DNA from 2 places in the Aeromonas intestinalis genome. Region 2 is predicted to be linked to the other one. Evidence: riboswitches for the same ligand, from Rfam matches in the RefSeq annotation. Region 2 holds a riboswitch; the other holds the start of a gene.
The links. Region 2 has a riboswitch for lysine ahead of lysC (lysine-sensitive aspartokinase 3). Riboswitches for the same ligand answer to the same signal wherever they lie in the genome.

Region 1: it holds a riboswitch for lysine, as region 2 does, so the genes downstream of both, ACW5W7_RS04515 (Na+/H+ antiporter NhaC family protein) here and lysC (lysine-sensitive aspartokinase 3) in region 2, are expected to answer to the same signal.

Annotation. Positions count from the first base shown of each region.
Region 1 is NZ_JBSTYK010000003.1:45,225-49,642, reverse strand. Features, by position in the region: gene queE (7-carboxy-7-deazaguanine synthase QueE) at 1-472, shown strand, start outside; gene ACW5W7_RS04530 (DUF3820 family protein) at 474-704, shown strand; gene ACW5W7_RS04525 (cob(I)yrinic acid a,c-diamide adenosyltransferase) at 701-1,264, shown strand; gene ACW5W7_RS04520 (H-NS family histone-like protein) at 1,331-1,738, opposite strand; lysine riboswitch at 2,061-2,232, shown strand; gene ACW5W7_RS04515 (Na+/H+ antiporter NhaC family protein) at 2,319-3,899, shown strand; gene ACW5W7_RS04510 (thymidine kinase) at 3,986-4,418, shown strand, end outside.
Region 2 is NZ_JBSTYK010000011.1:140,646-145,063, forward strand. Features, by position in the region: partial or broken gene ACW5W7_RS15280 (hypothetical protein) at 216-1,283, shown strand; gene lysC (lysine-sensitive aspartokinase 3) at 1,402-2,754, opposite strand; lysine riboswitch at 2,841-3,062, opposite strand; gene argA (amino-acid N-acetyltransferase) at 3,194-4,418, opposite strand, start outside.

The DNA of each region.
Region 1 (4,418 bases), on a different contig from region 2:
GAGCAAGATGAGCACGGAGGCGATCCTCGAGAGCTTCGAGACCCTGGGCTACCAGGCGCGCCATGTGGTGATCACCGGTGGCGAGCCCTGCCTCTACGATCTCCATGAGCTCTCGGGCGCCCTGCTGGATGCGGGTTACCAGGTACAGATCGAAACCAGCGGTACCAGCGAGATCCTGACCCATGCACAGACCTGGGTCACCGTTTCCCCGAAGATCGGGATGAAGGGGGGCTTGCCTGTACTGGTGTCGGCGCTCGAGCGGGCGAACGAGATCAAGCACCCGGTGGCGACCGAGCGACACATCGAAGAGCTCGATGCCCTGCTGGCAACCGCCAGTCTACGCCCCGATGTGGTGATTGCCTTGCAGCCCATCAGCCAGAAGCCGAGGGCCACCGAACTTGCCATGGCGACCTGTATCGCCCGCAATTGGCGACTATCCATCCAGACTCACAAATATCTGAATATCGATTAAGATGGATAATCTCACGGACGAGCGGGTATTGCTCACCCTGGCAAACCAGATGCCTTACGGAAAATATCGGGGCCGGCGTATCATCGATATTCCGGAGCCCTATCTGGTGTGGATGGCCCGCACCGGTTTTCCGGCAGGATCCCTGGGCCAGTCATTGGCACTGGCGTACGAGATAAAACTCAATGGACTGGAGTCCATGATTATTCCCATTATTAACAGGATGTCGCCATGAGAATATATACCCGGCAGGGGGACAAGGGACTCACTCGCTTGGCCGATGGCTCCCGTTTGGCCAAGGATGATCCGCGCGTCGAGACCTATGGCGCCATCGATGAGTTAAATTCCCAGATAGGTCTGTTGATGGCCGAAATACCCGAGCAGGAGAAAACCCTGCTGGCCGAGCTGATATTGCTGCAGCAGGAGTTATTTGACTTGGGAGGAGAGCTGGCCTTTTCCAGCGAGGCGCAAAATAGCGAACTGTGGCAGGTCAGCGAGCAGTGGACATTGCGCCTCGAGCAGCAAATAGATGCCTACAGCGCCAAGTTGCCTGCGCTGCATAATTTCATTTTGCCAAGCGGCTCCCGGGCGGCGGCCCAGGCCCATGTGGTGCGTACCCTGACCCGCCGCTGCGAGCGGTTGCTGCTGGGCCTGAGTCGCACCGAGCAGGTCAACCCGGCGGTCTTGCCCTATCTGAACCGGCTGAGCGACTGGTTCTTCACGGTGGCGCGGTATCTGCTCGTCTGTACCGGCACGCCCGAGGTGCTCTGGGTCAAGGCCGCAGATCGCGGCTAGGCCAGATTCGGGACAATAAAAAACCTCGCCATGGCGAGGTTTTTTATTGCAAGGGTCGCGCTGTTTTCAGATGGCGAACGCTTCCACGGATTTACCTTCGGCCACGGCCTTGGCAATGGTGGAGGGCATGCGACCCTGACCGGTCCAGGTTTTTTCCACGCCGTTGTCATCGAGATAGCGATATTTGGCGGGGCGGGGGGCACGTTTGCTTTTACCGGCTTTGGGGGAATCGACGGCCACTGTGCCTACCAATTCGGCGGGGTCAATGCCGGCCGCTTTCAGCATTTCGGCATATTCGGCAATTTTACGTTGATGTTCTTCCCGCGCCTGACGGTCGGCAGATTCATCCTGCTGGCGTTCGGTGACGATGGTGGTGAGTTTTTCCAGACCTTCTTCCAATTGTTCCAGCGTCAGTTCACGGCAGGTCGCCCGCAGACTACGGATATTCAACAGCACTTTCAGAAATTCGTTCATATTGGCTACCACGCGAGCAGAAATATACAGGGGGGATGAAAAGCTATTTTCGTTAATTTATAGGGGGGCTCGCCATCAAGTCAAGCGCGCGGAATTAATTATGGGAAAATATAAATTAAGCCAGGCGAGATAGCGGGGCGATATATTGCCCCGATGGGCGGTCATTAATCTTCAAATGAGTTCCAGATAGATGAAAATGTCGGCTGGATCGATTTTTGTGAACCATTTGACTACCCCTTCGCGATTCATCGCCATACTCGCATTGAATTTTAATCAAAAAACTTGCTATCACACCGTGCCTCGATAAAATGTGCCCCGAATACCTTTAAGTAGAGGCGCGCTGCCTATGAGTAACCGAGCGGAGGGTGATGCCTGCGATGCTCGAGGAAAGGAGTCGGCGCCGAAGTGACCAGGCCATCATACCGGGTTGCTGGTTCTGCATCGAACAGGTGCAGGACTGCCATAGTCATCCACTATGGAGCGCTACCTGAAGGGGCTGAGGAGTATTACCTCCCCATGGGTTTTGTTTCTTTATCCTCTCGGTAGATCTCCACCTGCTGTCTTTAGGTGCAAAGAGATCATGGACATCGTTCACTACGCCGACTCCGGTTGGTCTATCGTTCCCCCCTTGCTGGCCGTCGCATTGGCTATCATCACCCGCCGCGTCCTGGTGTCGCTGGGGGTGGGTATCATTGCGGGCAGCCTGCTGCTCAATCAGTTTGACCCCCTCGCTTCCCTGCATTACATGCTGAACACCGTGCTCAAGATCTTCTGGGTCGATGGCGCATTGAATCGTGACAACGTGAACATGATCCTGTTCATGCTGCTGCTGGGTGGCCTCATCAGCCTGATGAGCGTCTCCGGTGCCACTCGCGCCTTCGCAGAGTGGGCCGCGAAACGCGCCAAGACCCGCAAGGGGGCCAAGGCGCTGACCGGCATGATGGTGTTCGCCTTCTTCATCGATGACTTCTTCCACAGCCTGTCGGTGGGGGCCATCTGCCGTCCGGTCACCGATCGCTTCCAGATCTCCCGCGCCAAGCTGGCCTATCTGCTGGACTCCACCGCAGCGCCGGTCTGCGTGCTGATGCCCATCTCCTCCTGGGGGGCCTACATCATCGCCCTGGTGGGCGGCATCATGGCGGCCCATGGCCTGACGGATCAGAGCCCCATCTCCGCCTTCGTCGAGATGATCCCCATGAACCTCTACGCCGTGTTCACCCTGATCATGGTGCTGGTGGTGATCGCCTTCCAGCTCGACATCGGCTCCATGCGCCAGCACGAGCAGTGGGCCCTGGAGGGCAAGCTGTGGGATGAGTCCAAGGGCCGACCCATCGGTCTGGACATGGAGTGCCCCGAGGAGAGCAACGGCGGCATGATCGACATGGTGCTGCCGATCCTGACCCTGACTCTGGCCACCGTCTACTTCATGATTGACTCCGGTGCCGCCGTGCTGGCCAGCAAGGGTGAACCCTTCAGCGTGCTCGGCTCGTTCGAGAATACCAATGTCGGCTCCTCCCTGGTCTATGGCGCCCTGTGCAGCCTGGTGGTCTCCATCGGCTTGGCCATGCGCCTCAAGCTGGGTGCCAAGAACTGGATGAAGGCAGCGCCGCAAGGCGTGATGGCCATGCTGCCCGCCATCAACATCCTGCTGTTCGCCTGGACCATCGGTGCCGTGGTGCGTGACGTGGAGACCGGCAAGTACCTGGCTTCCATGGCCAACGGCAACCTGCCGGTGGAAGTGTTGCCCGCCGTGGTGTTCGTGCTCTCCTGCGCCATGGCGTTTGCCACCGGCACCAGCTGGGGCACCTTCGGCATCATGCTGCCGCTGGCCGGTGACATGGCGGCCGCGAGCGATGTGGCCCTGATGCTGCCCATGCTGGCCGCCGTGCTGGCGGGCTCGGTGTTCGGGGATCACAGCTCCCCCATCTCCAGCACCAGCATACTGTCGGCCACCGGCGCCGGCTGCCATCACATCGATCACGTGATGACCCAGCTGCCCTACGCCCTTGCCATCGCCTTCGGCGCGGCCATGGGCTACCTGGTGATGGGGCTGATGCACTCCGTACTGGCAGGCTTCACCGTCAGTGCCCTCTGGTTTGTCATCTTCTCCAGCTATCACCTGCGCAAGGCGCGGCAGGCGAGAGCGCTGGCAGTCGCATAAATTAAACAAGGGGCCCACGGGCCCCTTGGTTTTGGCGGGGGCATTGGTTAGCATGCGCCCCATAAATTCAGTTTCGGAACAGTACCATGGCTTCACTGCACTACAAATTCGCCACCATGAACTCGGGCAAGTCGACCCAGCTTATTCAGGCGCACTTCAACTACCTGGAGCGAGGCATGGTTCCGCTGGCCATGACGCCGGTCATCGACGATCGCTTCGGAACCGGGGTGATCAGTGCAAGAGTAGGCTTGGAGCTGAAGGTGGAAGTGTTCAGTGACAGCTGTGATCTGTTCGAGATGGTCCAGACACGCCACGGCGAGAAGAAGATCGATGTGTTCATCGTCGACGAGGCCCAGTTCCTGACTCGGGAGCAGGTCTATCAGCTGGCCCGTATCGTCGATGAGCTCAAGATCCCGGTCATCGCCTACGGCCTCAAGACAGATTTTCGCGGCGAACTGTTCCCGGGCTCCTACCATCTGCTCTGCCTCGCCGACAAGTTCGAGGAGCTCAAGAGCATCT
Region 2 (4,418 bases):
GCTGCATCTATTTTGACCCGATGGTGCTGGGTGGGTTCCTTGATGTCAATTTAATGACCGAAAGATGAATATTGTGTGACTGTATTGACTTGCAAATTGTGATCCCGATCCAGAGGCCGGATTGATTCTGTGATGAAAACGGCATCATGAGCGTTTGCCGCTGGTTTGCCTCTGTCTTGCTGCTTAGTCTCTCAATAACGGTCGGAGGTACATGTATGAATCCTAAGGTTGCGGCACGTCAGGCAAGGCTGCTCCAGATGCTGGAGCGCAAAGAGGAGATCCGGATCGGGCGTGAACGCGACTGTCCCCAGCCATTGGCCCAATTGCTCAAGCTGACCGAGGATCACCCTGATGTGCTCAGGGTCTATCGCCACGGCCTCACCGCCGAAGTGTTTCATCTGAAAGTCGAGGGTCATCACTGGTGCCTCAAGCGGCGCAGGGCCGACTCCCTGGTGGCCAATGTGGACGGTCAGACCGCCTTCTTGACCGAGCTGGAGCGGCGCCGGGAGATTGAAACCCTGCGAGAGTTGCACCCCACCATCCTCTCCCACGTGGTCTGCACCTGCTTCGGTTCGGCCCGGGCCGGGGTGCTGGTCTCCCCCTGGCTCAGGGGGGATCCCGTCAAGACCCTGAACCGGCGCAATCTGGCGCAGATGCTGGCGGTGCAGGCGGAGCTGGCCCGCTGGGGCTGGTTTGACTGGGATCCGAGCCCGGGCAACCTGCTCGATGACGGCCAGCAGATCTCGGTGTTCGACTTTGGTTACATGTGGCCCTTCGATCCCCGCCACGAATTCAACTCCAACGGCCTGTCCGATCCCGAGTTTCATGTACCCGAGCGGCTGGAGACCCGTACCCTCTCCGGTCTCTGGCTGGACGAGGCGGATCCCCTGCCGCTGTTTCACCACTGGCGCACCCTCTGCCTCGCCTGGGCCACGGACGAGTTGCAATACCTGCACCGGGAAGGGGCCAATCCCGCCGTGCTGGCCCGGATGCAGGCGCTGCTGGCGCGCTGGCGCACCGCCCTCGAGAGTGACGAAGCGCTGGCGGCCAACTGGTGGCAGGATATGTATCGCAGCCATCGGCTCGATATCGACGACGATCTCGGCGGCAAGAGCTGCGGCCCCCTCACGTTGCGTCGTCTCGACTGGCTGGAGAGGGCGGTGCGGGATCACTATCCATCCCTCGCAGCCAGCCTGAGCGACGAAGAGGCCGGGCTCGGTCAGCAGGGCTTGCTCGCGCGGCTCGCGGCTTTGCGCGACCCCATCAGGGAGCATCTGCTGCCACAGGCCGTCCAGGCTTTCGCCCTACTCGGGGCGCCCCCCCGGGGTTTCCCCTTCACAAAACCCTCACGGGGGCCCGGGGCCCCCTCTTCTTGTTGATGGAGGATTGTCGTCATTGGGCTCAGTCGAGCAGCTCCTGATGGAGACGGTTGACGATGTGGCCCGCCTCGCTCTCTTTGACCAGGAAGCAGAGGTTATGGGCGCTGGCGCCGTAGCAGATCATGCGGATATTGTGCTCGCGGATGGCATCAAATACCCGGCTGCCGACCCCGGCTGCCTCACTCATGCGGTTGCCGATGAGGGCCACCAGTGCAAGATCCGTTTCCACTTCGACCTTGCACAACTGCCCCAGCTCCGCCAGCACCTTGTCGCCGAGGATGGGTTCGCCGTTGCTCTGGCTGCCGGTGTGATCCAGGGTGAGCGACACGCTCACTTCGGAGGTGGTGATGAGATCCACCGAGATGCGATGGCGCGCCAGGATGCCGAACACTTCGGCCAAAAAGCCGTAGGCGTGGAACATGTTGAGGCTGTGCAGGGTGACCAGCACCTGGGAGCGGCGCAGGGCCACGGCCCGGAACAGCGGGTTGGTGGTGGTGCTGGCGCGGATCCAGGTGCCGCCTGCAGCCGGATCCTTGGCGGAGCCGACGAAGACCGGAATGTCCTGGCGCAGGGCCGGCTGCAGGGTGGCCGGATGCAGTACCTTGGCGCCGAAGGTGGCCATCTCGGCCGCCTCCACGAAGCTGATTTCGGGAATGGGGCGGGCCCGGGTGACGAGGCGCGGATCCGTGGTGTAGATGCCGGGCACGTCGGTCCAGATCTCAATGCTGCTGGCATCCAGCGCCTCGGCCAGCAGGGCCGCGCTGTAGTCGGAGCCCCCGCGTCCCAGGGTGGTGGTACGGCCGTCGCCGTCGGCGCCGATGAAGCCCTGGGTGATGACCAGGCTGTCGCCAAGCAGGGGCCCCAGGCTGGCCTGGCAGAGAGTGCGGGTGGCGGCGAGATCCACGCTCGCCTTGCCAAAGCGGCTGTCGGTGCGCATCAGCTGGCGCGCATCCTGCCACTGGGCCTTGACGCCGCGCTGGTGCAGCAGCTCGGTAAAGAGGCGAGTCGACATCAGTTCACCGCAGGCGATGAGCCTGTCGGCGAGTTCAGCGTCCGTGTGCAACTGGGCCTGACGGGCCATGGTCCGGATCTCGGCGAGCTGAGCGTGGATGATGGCGCTCACATCGCCGGGTTCCCCCAGCGCCGTCAGTATGGCTTGCTGAATGTCGGCGAGCCGGGCGAGCTGGGCATCCTGACCCGCCTCGTCCAGTTCCCCTTGCGCCAGACTCACCAGCAGGTTGGTGACGCCGGCGCTGGCACTCAGCACCACCACCCGGGTCGCCGGATTGGCCAGTACCACGTCGGCACAATGGTTCATGGCCGCGGCATCGGCGACACTGGTTCCGCCGAACTTGGCGACGTTGATCTGGCTCATAACATACTCCTGTCTCAAGGTGAAAATCCGGTTTCAGCAGGCAAAAGAGAGGAGGAGGCGATAAATGGCAGGAAAACACGAGGGTCCCGGCCAGAAGCACTCCATCCGCGGTGCCCATCCCACAGACATCCTGATGGATGCCTGTGGGATGCACACGACCGATGACAACCCGGGGGATTCAGCCCCCGCAGCCGACGTGGTGGTCTCCAGCGACCCGCCTCGTCTCGGCGCTGCTCCCCCTGACCCAAGTTCACCGGACGCTGGCGTCCTCCCTTGGGCTGCCTGGGCAGCGCTCCTCTTCTGGTGCCACCCTGAGGTGGCGTGCATGTAGAAATACCCTGCACTGGAATGCACTGTCAATCGAGTTTGCAAAAAAATCAACAATCGACAGGAACCAGGCACAAGATCAATCAGTTAGCTAAATGCTTCGTACAAAGAGTTACGCGATTGTCTTGGACAATACCTTGGATCTGCGCTGCCAGTTGTAGAAGCGCTGGCGTGCCACCGGCAAGTCTTCCACCTCCAGCGGCTCGAAGCCCCGTTCCCGGAACCAGTGAATGGAGCGGGTGGTGAGCACGAACAGACGCTCGATGCCGAGCCGTTTGGCCCGCTCGGCCACCTTGGCGATCAGCTGATCTCCACGGTTGGAGTTGCGGTAATCCGGGTGGATGGCGACGCAGGCCATCTCGGCCATGGCCTCCTCCATGAAGCAGTAGAGGGCGGCGCAGCCGATGATGAGACCGTCCCGCTCGATGATGGTGAACTTGTCGATCTCCATCTCCAGTTGCTCGCGGGAGCGGCGCACCAGTATGCCTTCCTCTTCCAGCGGGCGAATGAGATCCAGGATGCCGCCGATGTCCTCGATGGCGGCGGCCCGCGCCCGCTCGGCACTTTCGCGCACTATCTGGGTGCCGAGGCCGTCACGGCTGAACAGCTCCTGCAGCATGGCGCCGTCATCCTGATAGCTCACCAGGTGGGAGCGGGGAACGCCGCCGCGACACGAAGCGATGGCCGCGCGCAGGTAACGGGCGGTGCCGGACATCTCTTCTCCCGCCTGCTCCAGCTCCACCAGGAGCTCTTCGGCCTGCTCGGGGAAGAGCTCGGAGATGGCCTCGCCGTGGCGGTCCATGACCCCCTGGGTGCTGCTGAAACAGATGAGCTTGTCGGCCTTGAGATCCACCGCGACCCGCCGCGCCACCTCTTCCGAGCTCAGGTTGAAGCTCTCGCCGGTGACCGAGCAGCCGATGGGGGAGATGAGCACCATGGCCTGCTGATCCAGCTGGCGACGGATCCCCTCCACATCGATGCGGCGCACCCGGCCGCTGTGGCAGTAGTCGACGCCATCCTCCACCCCGAGCGGCTGGGCGGTGACGAAGTTGCCACTCACCACGCTCAGGCGTGCCCCCTGCATGGGGGTGTTGGCGATCCCCATGGAGAGCTGGGCCGTGATGTCGTACTGCAGCCCGCCACACACCTGTTTGATGAGGTCGAAGCTCTGATCGTCGGTGACCCGGATGCGCTTGTGGTACTGCGCCTCGATGCCGGCCCGGGCCAGCGCCTCGTCGTTCTGCGGGCGGGAGCCGAACACCAGTACCAGCCGGATGCCGAGGGTCTGCAACAGGGCGATGTCGGTGACGATGTTGGCAAAGTTGGGGTGGCAGATG